Regions from separate parts of the Variovorax sp. YR566 genome, predicted to be linked through region 2. Evidence: riboswitches for the same ligand, from Rfam matches in the RefSeq annotation. Region 2 holds a riboswitch; the other holds the start of a gene.
What was found. A riboswitch is a leader RNA that binds a small molecule or an ion and turns the genes downstream of it on or off. The one in region 2 is predicted to bind glycine.
Positions count from the first base shown of each region.

Region 1: another riboswitch for glycine. It lies ahead of ACTG4X_RS05665 (D-amino acid dehydrogenase); the one in region 2 lies ahead of gcvT (glycine cleavage system aminomethyltransferase GcvT).

Region 1 is NZ_CP197092.1:1,221,185-1,229,031, reverse strand. It holds gene ACTG4X_RS05685 (glycosyltransferase family A protein) at 82-330, opposite strand; gene rfbA (glucose-1-phosphate thymidylyltransferase RfbA) at 330-1,226, opposite strand; gene rfbD (dTDP-4-dehydrorhamnose reductase) at 1,247-2,137, opposite strand; gene rfbB (dTDP-glucose 4,6-dehydratase) at 2,134-3,213, opposite strand; glycine riboswitch at 3,330-3,431, shown strand; glycine riboswitch at 3,435-3,551, shown strand; gene ACTG4X_RS05665 (D-amino acid dehydrogenase) at 3,644-4,963, shown strand; gene ACTG4X_RS05660 (hypothetical protein) at 4,942-6,561, opposite strand; gene ACTG4X_RS05655 (FIST signal transduction protein) at 6,869-7,847, opposite strand, start outside.
Region 2 is NZ_CP197092.1:4,591,989-4,599,835, forward strand. It holds gene ACTG4X_RS21630 (TRAP transporter substrate-binding protein) at 1-520, shown strand, start outside; gene ACTG4X_RS21635 (TRAP transporter small permease) at 618-1,130, shown strand; gene ACTG4X_RS21640 (TRAP transporter large permease) at 1,142-2,434, shown strand; gene ACTG4X_RS21645 (L,D-transpeptidase Cds6 family protein) at 2,541-3,005, shown strand; gene ACTG4X_RS21650 (hypothetical protein) at 3,104-3,664, shown strand; glycine riboswitch at 3,698-3,788, shown strand; glycine riboswitch at 3,801-3,913, shown strand; gene gcvT (glycine cleavage system aminomethyltransferase GcvT) at 3,959-5,131, shown strand; gene gcvH (glycine cleavage system protein GcvH) at 5,191-5,562, shown strand; partial or broken gene gcvP (aminomethyl-transferring glycine dehydrogenase) at 5,614-7,847, shown strand, end outside.

The DNA.
Region 1 (7,847 bases), 3.4 Mb from region 2:
GCGCAACGCGTAGGGCATGAGCCCATCGTCATCGCCGAGCACCGTAACGTATTCGCCGCGCACCTGGCTCAAACCGCGCTCCTAATTGGCGCTCATTGCCAAAGGGCGTTCAGGTGGCAAATACCGGATGCGCGAAGAGGCTGCCACGGCGACGATCTCGGCCACCTGCGCCGCTGCGGCCGGATCGCTGTTGTCGCAGACCAGAATCTCGTAGTCATCGAAATCCTGATCGAGACAGGTCGCCAGTGAATGGCGCAGGGTCTCGGGACAGTTGCGCGTCAGTACGACGATGCTGAACCGTAGAGTGGCGAGCATCGAGTACTTCGACATTAAGAACGGACTTCTTCGCTCAGCAAATGCCTGAGGTACTTGCCATATCCGCTCTTGGCCAGAGGCGTCGCCAGCTTCTCGAGTTGCTCACCCGTGATGAATCCATTGCGCCATGCGATTTCTTCGGGGCAGGCGATCTTGAGCCCCTGCCGATGCTCCAGCGTCGCAATGAACTGCCCCGCTTCCAGCAGGCTGTCGTGCGTGCCTGTATCCAGCCATGCGTAGCCTCGCTGCATGATCTGCACATTCAACTGGTCGCGGTCGAGATAGGCTTGGTTCACTGCGGTGATCTCCAACTCGCCTCGCGCGCTTGGCTTCACAGCCTTGGCGATGTCGACCACCTGGTTGTCATAGAAGTACAGCCCCGTCACCGCATAGCTGCTCTTGGGCTTGAGTGGTTTTTCCTCGATGCTGCTGGCCTTGCCCTCGGCATCGAAGGCAACCACGCCGTAGCGCTCGGGATCATGGACGTGATACGCGAACACCGTGGCTCCGGAGGTCTTCGTATCTGCATCGGACAGCAGATGCACGAAGTCGTGCCCGTAGAAGATGTTGTCCCCCAGCACAAGTGCACTCGGAGAGTTCCCGACGAACTTGTCCCCGATGATGAACGCCTGCGCCAGCCCGTCAGGGCTCGGCTGCACCGCGTACTGCAGGTTGATCCCCCACTGGCTCCCATCGCCCAGCAACTGCTGGAAACGCGGCGTGTCCTGGGGCGTGCTGATGATCAGGATGTCGCGCATGCCGCCCAGCATCAAGGTGCTCAGCGGGTAATAGATCATCGGCTTGTCGTACACCGGCAGCAGCTGCTTGCTGAGCGCCAGGGTCGCGGGGTGCAGGCGGGTGCCGGAACCACCGGCCAGGATGATGCCTTTGCGTTGCGTCGTCTTGGTCATGTTCTTTTTCTCGTGAAAGTTCAAAGAATCTCGCGCAGCATGCGCGCAACGCCTTCCTGCCAGGGCGGCAGGCGCAGGCCGAACGTGGCCTGCAGCTTGGTGGTGTCCAGGCGCGAGTTGTGCGGGCGCTTTGCCGGGGTCGGGAAGGCACTGGTCGGCACGGCCTCGACGGCCTCCGGGCCGGCCTTGAGCTCGACACCCGCCGCCTTGGCTTGCTCGATCACGAAGCGCGCATAGCCGTACCAGCTGGTCTCGCCACCAGCGATGGCGTGATAGAGGCCGGCCTTGGCCGGGTCCTGCAGCGTCGCTCGGATGGCATGCGCCGTCACGTCGGCCAGCAGCTCTGCCCCCGTGGGGGCACCGAACTGGTCGTCGATGACCGTCAGCTTGTCGCGCTCCTTCGCCAGCCGCAACATCGTCTTGGCGAAGTTGCCGCCGCGCGCGGCATACACCCAGCTGGTGCGGAAGATCAGGTGACGGGCGCAGTTCTGGGCCACCAGTTGCTCGCCTTCGAGCTTGGTGCGGCCGTACACGCTGAGCGGGCCGGTCGCGTCGTCTTCCTTCCAGGGCCTGGTGCCGCTGCCGTCGAAGACGTAGTCGGTCGAGTAGTGAACCATCAGCGCGCCGATCTGCTGCGCCGCCTCGGCCACGATTCCCGGGGAAGTGCCGTTGAGCTTGCGCGCAAAATCAGGTTCGCTCTCGGCCTTGTCGACGGCCGTGTGCGCCGCCGCATTGACGATCACGTCGGGGCGCACCTTCAAGACTGTCTCGGCCAGTTGCTCCGGCCGGCTGAAGTCAGCGTTGAAATCCGTGCTGTCAAAGTCGAGCGCGACCAGTTCACCCAGGGGCGCCAGGCTGCGCTGCAGCTCCCAGCCGACCTGTCCGCCCTTGCCCAGCAGCAGCAACTTCATGCCGCGGCCTTCGCAGGTGCTGCGTCGTATTGCTTCTCGACCCACTCGCGATACGCGCCGCTTTGCACATTGCGCACCCACTCACCATTGGCCAGGTACCACTGGACGGTCTTGCGGATGCCGGTGTCGAAGGTCTCGGCGGGCTTCCAGCCAAGCTCGGCCTCGAGCTTGCGCGCGTCGATGGCGTAGCGGCGGTCGTGGCCGGGGCGGTCGGTGACGTAGGTGATCTGTTCCTTGTAGGGCTTACCGTCGGCCCTGGGGCTCAGCTCGTCGAGCAACGCACACACGGTGTTGACGATCTCGATGTTGGGCTTCTCGTTCCAGCCGCCCACGTTGTAGGTCTCGCCCAGCTTGCCGCCTTCGAGCACGCGGCGGATGGCGCTGCAGTGGTCCTTCACGTAGAGCCAGTCGCGCACCTGCATGCCGTCGCCGTACACGGGCAGGCTCTTGCCGGCCAGTGCATTGACGATCATCAGCGGGATGAGCTTCTCGGGAAAGTGGAAGGGGCCGTAGTTGTTCGAGCAGTTGGTGGTCAGCACCGGCAGGCCGTAGGTGTGGTGCCAGGCGCGCACGAGGTGGTCGCTGGCGGCCTTGCTGGCCGAATACGGGCTGTTGGGCTCGTACTTGTTCTCTTCGGTGAAGGCCGGGTCGGTCTTGGAGAGCGAACCGTAGACCTCGTCGGTGGACACGTGCAGGAAGCGGAAGGCCGTCTTCTGCTCGGCCGGCAGCGCGCTCCAGTGGCCGCGCACGGATTCGAGCAGGCGGAAGGTGCCCAGCACGTTGGTCTGCACGAAGTCTTCGGGGCCGTGGATGGAGCGGTCCACGTGCGATTCGGCGGCGAAGTTCACAACTGCGCGCGGCTTGTGCTCGGCCAGCAGGCGATCGACCAAAGCGCTGTCGCCGATGTCGCCCTGCACGAAGATGTGCCTCGGGTTGTTCTTGAGCGACGCGAGGGTCTCGAGGTTGCCTGCGTAGGTCAGCTTGTCGAGGTTCACGACCGGCTCGTCGCCGTTGGCGATCCAGTCGAGTACGAAATTGGCGCCAATGAAGCCAGCGCCGCCGGTAACCAGGATCATGAAGTCCCCTGCTGATATATGGAACGATCGCCTTGCGGCAAATCAACAGGCGATTATCCCATTCGGCCAGAGGAGAGATATCAAAGGTTGGCGCCCGCGCAAGCCCCGCCTACAATCGCCCCACTGCAGGAGAGCGGGCCACCCCGGTGGCCCTACCGAAGGCGCAAACTCCCATAAACGCTCAGGTCGGTCCAAAACAAGGGACCTGTACTGCACCAACTGAAACGCCGTCTGGAGAGCCATCGCACCGCCCAACGTGGTCGTGATGCACCGAAGGAGCAAACCCTCTGCGGGCGCAGCGGGTGAATCTCTCAGGTACCGAGGACAGGGGGAGCGGCAACTTGGACAGCGGTCGTCCGGTTGCTTTGCTATTTATTCAATAGCACACCACGCCCGTCGTTCAAGCGCTGCAACCTCAAAGGTACTTGAAATGCGCGTGATCGTTCTTGGCGCCGGCCTGCTCGGCGTGACCTCGGCTTACTACCTCCAGCAACTCGGCCACGAAGTGACCGTGATCGACCGGCAGGCCACCCCGGCCGCCGAAACCAGCTTCGCCAACGGCGGGCAGATTTCCGTCAGCCATGCCGAGCCCTGGGCCAACCCAAGCGCACCGCTCAAGGTGCTGCAGTGGCTGGGCAAGGAAGATGCTCCGTTGCTCTTCCGCATCCGCGCCGACATGCGCCAGTGGCTCTGGGGCCTTCAGTTCCTGCGCGAATGCACATCGGCGCGCACCCGCCACAACATCGAGCAGATCGTGCGTCTCGGAACATACAGCCGCTCGATGTTGCAACAGTTGCGCCGCGACACCGGCCTGAACTACGACCAGCGCACGCAGGGCATCCTGCACTTCTACACGACGCAAAAAGAGTTCGACGGCGCCCTCGCGCCCGCCGAGCAGATGCGCGCCCTGGGCTGCGAACGCCAGGTCATCTCGGCCGATGAAGCCGTGAAGATCGAGCCCGCCCTCGCCCACATCCGCCCGAAGCTGGCCGGCGCCACCTACACGGCCGAGGACGAGTCCGGCGACGCCAACCGCTTCGCGCGCGAGCTCGTGGGCCTGGCCACCGCGGCGGGCGTCAAGTTCCTGATGAGCCACACCGTGACCGCGCTGCGCGAAGCCGGCGGCAGCATCGATCACGTCGAAGCCACCGACAGCGAAGGCCGCTTCCAGCGCATCCGCGGCGACGCCTTCGTGCTGGCGATGGGTTCGCTGAGCCCGCTGTATGCCGCCCCGCTGGGCATCCGCCTGCCGATCTACCCCGCCAAGGGCTATTCGGTGACGCTGCCCGTCAAGGACGCGACGAAAGCCCATCAGGTCTCGCTGACGGATGACGAATTCAAACTCGTGTTCTCGCGCTACACCTCGGAGTCGGGCGACCGCCTGCGCATCGCCGGCACAGCGGAGCTCAACGGCTACGACCGCGACCTCAACCGCGTGCGGTGCGAAGCCATCGTGCGCCGCGTCGAAGAGCTGTTCCCCGGTGCCGGCGACACCACGCAGGCCCAGTTCTGGACCGGCCTGCGCCCCGCGACGCCGAGCAACGTGCCGCTGATCGGCAAGACCAAGCTGCCGAACCTGTTCCTCAACACGGGCCACGGCACGCTCGGCTGGACGCATGCCTGCGGCTCGGGGAAGTCCATCGCGCGGATCGTGAGCGGGCTGGCGCCTGAGGTGGATTTCGCGTTCAGGGGTATCGCTCGCGCGAGCCGCACCGGTGCGGCTCGCGCTCACTCCACAAGCGCATCCTGAAGCGAGACGCTCGCAGCCTCACTGTCATTCGCCACGACCACTTCGGCCTTCAACAGCCGAAGTCCGAAGCCGAGGCAGCGGGCGTCGGCGCTTTCGGATATGTCGCAAGGCCGGTGGGCGCCGCTCACGACAAGCTCGACAGCCAGGAACGGCCTGGCGCGCAATTGCTGCACATCCAGATCGCAGGACAAGGTCAGTGAATCGCCCGCCCTGGCAGCCTGGCAAGCCCTGCCATTGATTTGGACCTCCAGTGCAACCCGCGCGCTCCCGCTCGGTTGATAGAGTGCACCCGCCACGCTAATTCGTAGCTGCCCGGTTGCAGGGAGCTTCGTGGTGTCGAGCACGAACAGCAAGGCAGCTTTCTCCCCCGAACTCCAAACACCCCAGACTTCCGGCTCGTGCCAGCCGGACAACAGCCCCCCCGCATAGGGGCTCCCGCGCCCGAACTGGACATCTTCGCCCAGCGCCACCTTCGGGCTCGAGCGCAGTCCCGCGGCGTCGAGCTGAAGGCCCCAGCGAAACCCGAATGCCCGATCCACCATGTCCGCGTTTGCAGCCGACATGACTGTGGAATAGCGCTTCCGGGGCATCAGAAAGAACGGCAGGCGCACTCGGCCGACGATGTCCCTCATCACAGGAAGGGAGGCAATTTCGCTTCCAACGGGAATCCAATCCGTACATCCATCTGGAAGATGCGCGGCGTTATTTCTATCTGGCTCGGCGAGCATTTCTTTTCGGCGACCAAAATACTCCGCTTCAGTTAATGCGCCCGATGAAATCCCTGCGAAGAATTCAATATTTTCGGCACAAAACATTGCGTAGATATTGGATTCGATTTTTATCGCGTTCGGTATGCGCCTCAACAGGTCGTCGAGCAGCACCGTATTTTCTTGATACGGATGAGGCTTGATTGCCAGGACGTCCACTTCAGCCGCGAGATCCGCAACCCTCTCAGCGACATCCGCTGGACGCACAAGTCGGCCATTGCTGACGAGGGCCAGGTCAACTTCCGTCTGCCCCAGAAAAACGCCCACCCTGGAATCGCGGCAAAGCAAGGCACCGTCGCCTCGCCGCGAGAACATCGCCTTCATTCCAATCGCTGCGCTTTGAAATGCCTCATCCGGAGTTTGGATTTTCGAAAGAATGCGGGAAATCCGCCGGCTATTGGTTCGCACGCCCAGTTGGAGGTGCCTGGAAAATCGCAGCGGATGCACCTCCACATCAATGAATACCGCGCCGCGGGAAGCGATGTATTTCAACAGTGAGGGAGGCATTCCCCATCCAATGACCAGGCTCCGTTCGCCAAATCCGCGAACTTCACATCCGTTGAATGCAGGCTGCAGATCGGCAATGGCGGCGCTCGCCCACCCTTCCACCGCTCGGGGCAAACCCAGCGAATCCATCATGAGCCCGACAGGAATTCGCCCTCCATTGGAGGTGGGGTACTCCTCGCGCATTGGAATACCGAGAGATTGGCCCGCGAAATCAAAAAGCCCCCGAAGAAAGCGTCTATTGGATGGATGAGATTGAAGCCCAGCCTCTTCCGATCGAAAGAAATCATCCAGAAAAATTACCTCATCAAAAGACAAATAGCTCATCGCGCGGGGAAATTCGATCTCGACTCGGGTAGAAGGATGACATTAAAAAATAACGCCAAAGTATTATCTTTCATGCACCAGCTTTCGCGCGCAGCACTTCGCCAGCGGTCTTTATGACAACTTGATTACATCAAATAACAATTACCCCTTCGTTAGGCGACTGAATTCGCGCCAACCAAGACCCGAAGTTGGGGGAGCATCTTGCTGCTGGCGTACTGTCTCGCCGCGACTTGGGCCAAGTCGATTTCAGGGGGCGCCTCGGTGGTCAGGGCCCGAGGCAAGCGAACGGACGACCGCGCGTCGCCTGTCAATCCGCCGCAGTGAACACCGTCAACACCCCGGTATAGCCATACAGGTGATGCCGGGCAATCTCGCCCGCAGCGAAGAACCCGACCAGCGGTACATCGCCCAGCGCGTGCCGCACGATCTGCAACTCAGCGCCCGGTGCGCCGAAGTGCGGCCCGCCGCGCCCCGAACAGCTCACGTACACCGCCCCCGCGATGCGCCGTGCCGGATGCGGCGCCGCCTCGGCCTCGCCCGCCGCCACGGCGCGCGCGGTGGCGAGCGTCTGCTCTTCGGGCTCCAGCTCCTCTCGGATTTCCGCGCAGATGCGCATCAGGTCGGCCCGCGCGGCCTGCGCGTTGCGGCGGCAGAAGGTCAGCCGCATGCCGGCCTCGGCCACATCGGCAATGGCGATGCCGCGCCGCGTCGGGTCCAGCCCGATGATGTGGCGCACCAGCACGTCGGCGCCCAGGTCGCCGGTGCGGCGGATGCCGTCGCTACCGGCATCGGCCAGGCCGACCAGCGTGTTGCGCACGGCGTCGATGGCCTCTTGCGGCCGTTCGAGCGACACCTGCAGATCGGCCAGCAGCACGTCGAGCGCCGGCTCGCCGTCGAGTTTCAGCAGCAGATTGCCGTCGGCCTCGGTGATCTCGCGCTCGCGCACTGCCCCCGAGCGCAGCGGCTGGCAGCCCTGCGTGACGCGCGACACCAGCCGTACGCCCTCGCCGAACACCACGCCCGACAGGCCGCCCGAAAACACCCCACCCGCCGCCCCGTGCCCGCGGATGTTGCCGTTGCCGCCGACTGCGAACTGCAGCGCGCTGCCGCGCCCCGAAGACAGCCCGCCGAACAAATAACCCGTGTCGGTGCGCCCCGCCATCTCGGCGATCAACTCGGCCAGGTCCGGCGTTGCCGGGTCGGCGTGCACCAGCGCCGTGTGCGCCTCGAAGCCGCTCATTTCGGAGTTGCCCAGCGGCGCCACGCCCGAGAACACGCGGTACTGG
Region 2 (7,847 bases):
CAAGCGCGACATCGTCAAGCCCAGCGACGCGGCCGGCCTGAAGATGCGCACCATGGAAAACAAGGTGCACATGGACGGCTACCGCACCTTCGGCATCCTGCCCACGCCCATGGCTTTCCCTGAACTGTTCGGCGCGCTGCAGCAAGGCACGGTCGACGGGCAGGAGAACCCGATTCCGGTGATCCTGTCGTCGAAGTTCTCGCAGGTGCAAAAGCACCTCTCGCTCACGGGCCACGTGTACTCGCCGGCGCTGCTTCTGCTGTCGCCGAAGGTGTGGAACAAGCTGTCTGACGCCGACAAGAAGGTGTTCACCGAGGCCGCGAAGAAGGCCGCCATTGCCCAGCGCAAGAAGGTCAACGACGACGAGAACAACGGCATTGCCCAGCTCGAGAAAGACGGCATGAAGGTCACGCGCACCGTCGACGGCGCCGCCTTCCGCGAGGCGCTGAAGCCCGCCTACGTGAGCTACGCCAAGGAATTCGGCGCGGACAACATCAAGAAGATCACGGACGTCAAGTAAGCCCTGAGCCGCAACGGCCGACCCTCCGGCAACGCGCCCGGCACGCATGCGTGCGCCGGGCGCTTCGTTTTTCAGACAGAACAGAGAACAACACAAAGTGCAAGCCTTCGAGCGCTACTTTCTCGCCGCCAACCGCTGGGCGCTGATTCTTCTGCTGGCCGCCATGTCGGTCATCATCTTCACCAACGTCGTGCTGCGCTACACCACGAGCCAGTCGCTCGAATGGGCCGAGGAGGTGTCGCGCCACATGATGATCTGGCTCACCTTCCTGGGCGCCGGGCCGGTGCTGCGCTACGGCGGGCACATCGCGGTCGAGAACCTGCAGGACGCCTTGCCCCGCAGCGCGGCCGTCGCGGTGCGCATCGTCGTCGCCGGGCTGCTCTTCGCATTCTTCGGCTTCATGGTCTGGTACGGCTGGCTGTACATGGAACGCACGATGTTCCAGCTCACTGCCGTGACTCAGATTCCATTCGCCTACATCTACAGCGCGATGCTGTTCGGCGGCATCTTGTTGATCGTGCACTGGCTGCTGGTGGTGCGTGGCTACGTGCTGCGCAGGGAGTTCGCGTCCGACGCGCACTTCGACGCCAACGCCTCGGCGTCGCTGTAAGGAGAACGACCATGGATGCCAGCATTGTTCTGATCGTTTCCGCCTGCATTTTCCTGGCCATCGGCGTGCCGGTGGCCTTTGCGCTGGGCCTTTCCACCGTTACCACGCTGATCCTTGCGGAGAACTACCCGCTGATGGTGCTGCTGAAGGAAACCTTCACCGGCATCGACAGCTTTCCGCTGATGGCGGTGCCCTTCTTCATTCTTGCGGCCGAACTCATGAGCGGCGGCTCGCTCACCGAGGTGCTGCTGCGCTTCGCAGGCCAGTTCGTGGGCCACCGACGCGGCGGGCTGGGCTACACCAACGTGGTGTCGCTGACCTTCTTTTCGGGCATCTCGGGCTCGGCGCTGGCCGACGCGGCGGGGCCGGGGTCGATGCTCATCAAGATGATGGACAAGGCCGGCTACGACCGCTCGTACGCGGCGGCGCTCACGGCCTCGACCGCCATCGTGGGGCCGATCATCCCGCCCTCGATCATCATGATCATCTACGCGCTGCAGGACGAGAGCGTATCGGTCGGCACGCTGTTCGCGGCCGGCATCATGCCGGGCATCCTGATCGCGGTGGCGATGTGCGTCGTGAACTTCTACGTCTCGAAAAAGCGCAACTACAAGGGCGATGGGCAAACGCCTCCGCTGCGCGAGATCCTGGTCACGACCTGGAAGGCGATTCCTGCGATCCTGCTGCCGGTGGTGATCCTGGGCGGCATGCGCGCCGGCTGGTTCACGCCGACCGAGGCCTCGGTAGTGGCGGTGTTCTATGCGCTGGTGTGCGGCAAGTTCGTCTACCGCACGCTCGAGTGGAAGATGCTGCCCGACATCCTCTCGCGCTCTGCCCTGCTGTCGGCTTCGGTGCTGATCATCATCGGGCTGTCGGCCTCGTTCGCGTGGGTGCTGACCATCGAGGGCATTCCGCAGCAGATGGCCGAATGGCTCATCAGCATGAACCTCTCGCCGTGGATGTTCCTGATCATCGTCAACGTGTTCCTGCTGCTGTTCGGCATCTTCATCGAGCCGCTGCCGGGCGTGATGGTGCTGGCGCCGATCCTCGCGCCGGTGGCCATCAAGCTGGGTGTGGACCCGGTGCACTTCGCGATGATCGTGATCTTCAACCTCACGCTGGGCATGATCACGCCGCCGGTGGGCGGGCTGCTGTTCGTGACCTGCAACGTGTCGAAGGTGCCGATGTCGGCGCTGGTGAAGGAGCTGGTGCCGTTCCTTTGGGCCCATGGGGCGGTGCTGGTCATCCTGACCTTCGTGCCCGCGCTGAGCACGTGGCTGCCGCACGTGCTCGGGTTCAAGTAGCGGCCCGGGCTCCGGGGCCTGATCGGCCCGGTGAATCGGCGGATGTTCACTGCCAGAATCGGGCGACGGGCCAAGGGCCGACAACCGACAAGGAGGGGACTGCGCCATGAATCGATTCCTGAGCTGCCTGCTGGGCGGTGCCTTGCTGGCTCCGGCTGCCTTCAGCGCCCCGCCCGCAACGCCCGCCGCGGCACCAGCCCCCGTATCGGCAGCAGCGCCGGCCGATCCCGCCTCCAGCATCCGCGAAGTCGAAGCCGCCGTGCGCGCCTGGGCCGCGGCCTGGTCAGCCCGGGACGTGGTGCGCTACCTGGCCGCCTATGCACCCGACTTCACGCCGCCCCGAGGCCAGGACCGCAAGGCCTGGGAGGCGGACCGCCGCGCGCGCATTACCGACAAGACGACCATCAGCGTGAGCATCGACAGCCTGGTCATCAGCGTCCAGGGGCAGGCGGCCAGCGCAAGCTTTCAACAGACCTACAGCGCCGACAAGCTGCGCGAGAAGAGCCGCAAGACGCTGGAATTGCAGCGCGTGGGCAACCAGTGGCTCATACGCAAGGAAAGCGCGGGCTGAAGGCCAGCCGCGATTGCCCCTGTAAGGCAAACGGTTCATGAAGATGTCACCACTTGCAACGATGCTGCAGCCCTCGATTCCCGAAAGCTGTGGCTGCCATGTTTCCCACCAAGACCGACAAGGCGCGCGACGAACTCCAGGGCGGACAGCGCACGCTCAGCCAGCGTGAGCGCGCCCTGCTGCTGATGGCCGATGGCCGGCGCTCGCTGACCGACTTCAGTCCGCTGTTCTCCAACCGGGTCGAAGCCGAACAGGCGATCCAGGCGCTGGTGCAGCGGGGTTACCTGCAGGCCCCGCAGGCTGCTGCTGCGGCACCGGCGCCCGCACCGGTAGCAGCCCCCGCCCGGCCCGCGCCTATCGCCGCCGCCGAGCCGATCCAGGTCGCCACCACCTCGGCCGACACCTTCGACGGCAAGCGCTCGCTGGCCACCACGCGCATGTTCCTGTTCGACATCTGCGAGCGCATGTTCGTGCGGCGCGACCCGAAGTTCGCGCTGCAGATGCGCGACGCCCTGCGCGAGGCCCGCGACCGCGAGGCGATGCTGACCATCGCCGCGCTGATGCTCACCGAGATCGAGAAAACCGCCGGGGTGGAGCGGGCCGAATCGCTGCGCGAGCGCATCGACAAGCTGCTGCCGCCGGCCGAAATCATCCACTGACGCAAAACCCCGGCCCCGCGCGATCCACTACACTCGCCAAGGTCAGGAGAGAGCCCCGCATGCCGGGGCCGCCGAAGGCGCAGGGGTTTCCCGAACGCTCAGGCAAAAGGACTGACAAGGCGCCGGTGAACTCCGGCGTTTCCTTGCTGGAGAGAGGCCGTTGCAGTGAAAACTGCCCATCGGCCCACCGAAGGAGCAAACCCCGATCGTGGGGCGAATCTCTCAGGTAAAGCGGACAGCAGGGGTGGCCCATGGCTTGCGTCATGGATTTCGTCTGCCCCTTTGGAGTGCCCCGTGGCTGCTTCTTCCGCCCCCGCTACCGAACTTCTCAAGACGCCGCTGCACGACCTCCACGTGGAGCTCGGTGCCCGCATGGTGCCCTTTGCCGGCTATTCGATGCCGGTGCAGTACCCCGCCGGCCTGATGGCCGAGCACAAGCACACGCGCGATGCGGCCGGCCTGTTCGACATCTCGCACATGGGCCAGCTCCGGCTAGTCGGGCCCGATGCAGCGGCCGCCTTCGAAACCCTGATGCCAGTCGACGTGGTCGACCTGCCCGCCGGCAAGCAGCGCTACGGCCTGCTGCTGAACGACGAAGGCGGCATCCTCGACGACCTGATGTTCTTCAATGAAGGCAACGGCTCGATCTTCGTGATCGTCAACGGCGCCTGCAAGGTGGCCGACATCGCCCACATCCAGCAGAAGATCGGCAGCCGCTGCCAAGTGCAGCCCCTACCCGACCACGCCCTGCTCGCGCTGCAGGGCCCGCAGGCCGCGGCCACGCTGGCGCGGCTGTCGCCCGGCATCGAGCGCTTCGTGTTCATGACGGGCGGTGCGGTGCAGATCGGCGGCATTGCCGCCTTCGTCACCCGCAGCGGCTACACCGGCGAAGACGGCTTCGAGATCTCGGTGGCCGCCAAGGACGCCGAGGCGCTGGCCCGCCTGCTGCTGGCCCAGCCCGAGGTCAAGCCCATCGGCCTGGGCGCGCGCAATTCGCTGCGACTCGAAGCCGGGCTTTGCCTCTACGGCAACGACATCGACACCACCACCACGCCTGTCGAGGCCTCGCTCAACTGGGCGATGCAGAAGGTGCGCCGCACGGGCGGCGCGCGCGAAGGCGGCTTTCCTGGCGCGGCAAAGATCCTCGCGCAGCTCGCCGTCGCTGCCGCAGGCGCTGCCGGCCACACCGACCACGACACGCTGAAGCGCAAGCGCGTGGGCCTCGTCGCCCTCGAACGCATTCCGGTGCGCGACGGCACGGTGCTGCAATCTTTCGAAGGCCATGACATCGGCATCGTCACCAGCGGCCTGCTCGGCCCGACGGCCGACCGCTGCATCGCCATGGGCTACGTGGCCACCGCCTTCGCCGAGCCGGGCACGCGCGTGCAGGCCATCGTGCGCGGCAAGCCGGTGCCGATGGAAGTCTCGACGATGCCTTTCGTGCCCACCCGCTACTACCGCGGCTGAGCCTGGTCGACAGGCTAGGCTCTGCACCCCGATTCATTTTTTCCATGAGGAGTTTTTCCATGAGCATCAAGTACACCAAGGACCACGAATGGGTGTCGGCCGAAGGCGACGCAGCCACCGTCGGCATCACCGTGCATGCGCAGGACGCGCTGGGCGACGTGGTGTTCGTCGACCTGCCCGAAGTCGGCAAGACCTTTGCGCAAGGCGAAGTTGCCGGCGTCGTCGAATCGGTCAAGGCCGCGGCCGACGTGTTCATGCCCGTGTCGGGCGAGATCACCGAAGTGAACGAGGCGCTGCGCGCCGACCCGTCGCTCGCCAACAGCGATCCGCTGGCCGCCGGCTGGTTCTTCAAGGTCAAGCTGAGCGAACCCGCGCAGCTCGACGCCCTGCTGGACGCGGCCTCCTACGACAAGTTCGCCGCCGAATCCTGATCCGCTGAGTTCCTCAGCCACCTTCCTTCTTCTCCCCGAGCCCTCACCGCCATGCCGACGCCCGCCCTTCCCTCTTTGCAAGAACTAGAGAACGCCGAAGAATTCCTCGCCCGCCACATCGGCATCGATGCGGCGGACGAGGCGCGCATGCTGCCGGTGATCGGCTCGGAAACGCGCGCGGAGTTCATCGACGGCATCGTGCCCGCGGCCATCCGCCGCGCAAAGCCGATGCGCCTGCCCGCACCGGCAACCGAAGCCGATGCGCTGGCCGAGCTGAAGGTGATGGCGTCGAAGAACAAGGTGTTCAAGAACTTCATCGGCCAGGGCTACTACGGCACGCACACGCCGGGCGTCATCTTGCGCAACGTGCTCGAGAACCCCGCCTGGTACACCGCCTACACGCCCTACCAGGCCGAAATCTCGCAGGGCCGCATGGAAGCCCTGCTCAACTTCCAGACGATGGTGTGCGACCTCACGGGCATGGCCATCGCCAACGCCTCGATGCTCGACGAGGCCACGGCCGCAGCCGAGGCCATGACGCTGGCCAAGCGCAGCGTGAAGAGCAAGAGCAACGTGTTCCTGGTGTCTGGCGACTGCCATCCCCAGACCATCGAAGTCATCAAGACGCGCGCCGCGCCGCTGGGCATCGAAGTGAAGGTGAGCACCGTGTCGGAAACGCTGCCGCACCTGATGGTGAGCGGCGAGTTCTTCGCCGCGCTCGCACAGTACCCCGCCACCACCGGCCACGTGCACGACCTGCGTCCGCTCGCGGGCCACGCGCATCAGTGCGACGCCGCCCTCATCGTCGCGGCCGACCTGCTGGCGCTCACGTTGCTCGTCGCGCCCGGCGAATTCGATGCCGACATCGTCTGCGGCACCACGCAGCGCTTCGGCATGCCGCTGTGCAACGGCGGCCCGCACGCCGCCTACCTGGCCTGCCGCGACGAATTCAAGCGCTCGCTGCCGGGCCGACTGGTCGGCGTGAGCGTCGACACGCATGGCCAGCCCGCATACCGCCTCGCACTGCAGACGCGCGAGCAGCACATCCGCCGCGAGAAGGCCACGTCGAACATCTGCACCGCGCAAGTGCTGCCGGCCGTGGTGGCCAGCATGTACGCCGTTTACCACGGGCCCGATGGCCTCACGCGCATTGCGCAGCGAGTGGCAGCGCTCACGGCAATCCTCGCCAAGGGCCTCACGCAGATGGGCCGCGAGCCGGTCAACACCACCGCTTTCGACTCACTGACCATCCGCACCGGCGAAGACACGCCGGCAATCATCGAGCGCGCGCAGGCGGCCGGCGTCAACCTGCGCCAGCGCCTGCAGCAGCACCTGGGCATCTCGCTCGACGAGACCAGCACGCGCGCCGACGTCGAAACCCTGTGGAGCCTGTTCGCGCCCGCCGGCACGCAGGCGCCGCGCTTCGATGACCTGTCGGGCAGCATCACGCCGCTGATCCCCGAAGACCTTCGCCGCAGCAGCGCCTTTCTCACGCACCCGGTGTTCAACACCCACAAGAGCGAAACCGCGATGCTGCGCTACATCCGCAGCCTGTCGGACAAAGACCTGGCGCTCGACCGCAGCATGATTCCGCTGGGCAGTTGCACGATGAAGCTCAACGCGACGAGCGAGATGATCCCCATCACCTGGCCCGAGTTCGCCAACATCCACCCTTTCGCGCCCGCCGAGCAGCAGCAGGGCTATGCCCAGCTCGACGCTCAGCTGCGCGCCTGGCTGTGCGAAGCCACCGGCTACGCGGGCATCAGCCTGCAGCCCAACGCCGGCTCGCAAGGCGAGTACGCAGGCCTGCTGGCCATCCGCTCGTTCCATGAAGCCAAGGGCCAGGGCCACCGCAACATCTGCCTGATTCCGTCTTCCGCACACGGCACCAACCCCGCGAGCGCGCAGATGGTGGGCCTGCAGGTGGTGGTGACGGCCTGCGACGCGCAGGGCAACGTCGACATGGACGACCTGAAGCGCGCCTGCGAAAAGCACAGCGACAAGCTGGCCGCAGTGATGATCACCTACCCCAGCACGCACGGAGTGTTCGAAACCCGCGTGAAGGAACTGTGCGAGCTGGTGCATGAACACGGCGGCCGCGTGTATGTCGACGGCGCCAACATGAACGCGCTGGTCGGCGTGGCCGCGCCGGGCGAGTTCGGCGGCGACGTGAGCCACCTGAACCTGCACAAGACCTTCTGCATTCCGCACGGCGGCGGCGGCCCCGGCGTGGGCCCGGTGTGCGTGGTCGAAGACCTCGTGCCGTACCTGCCTGGCCACGCGAC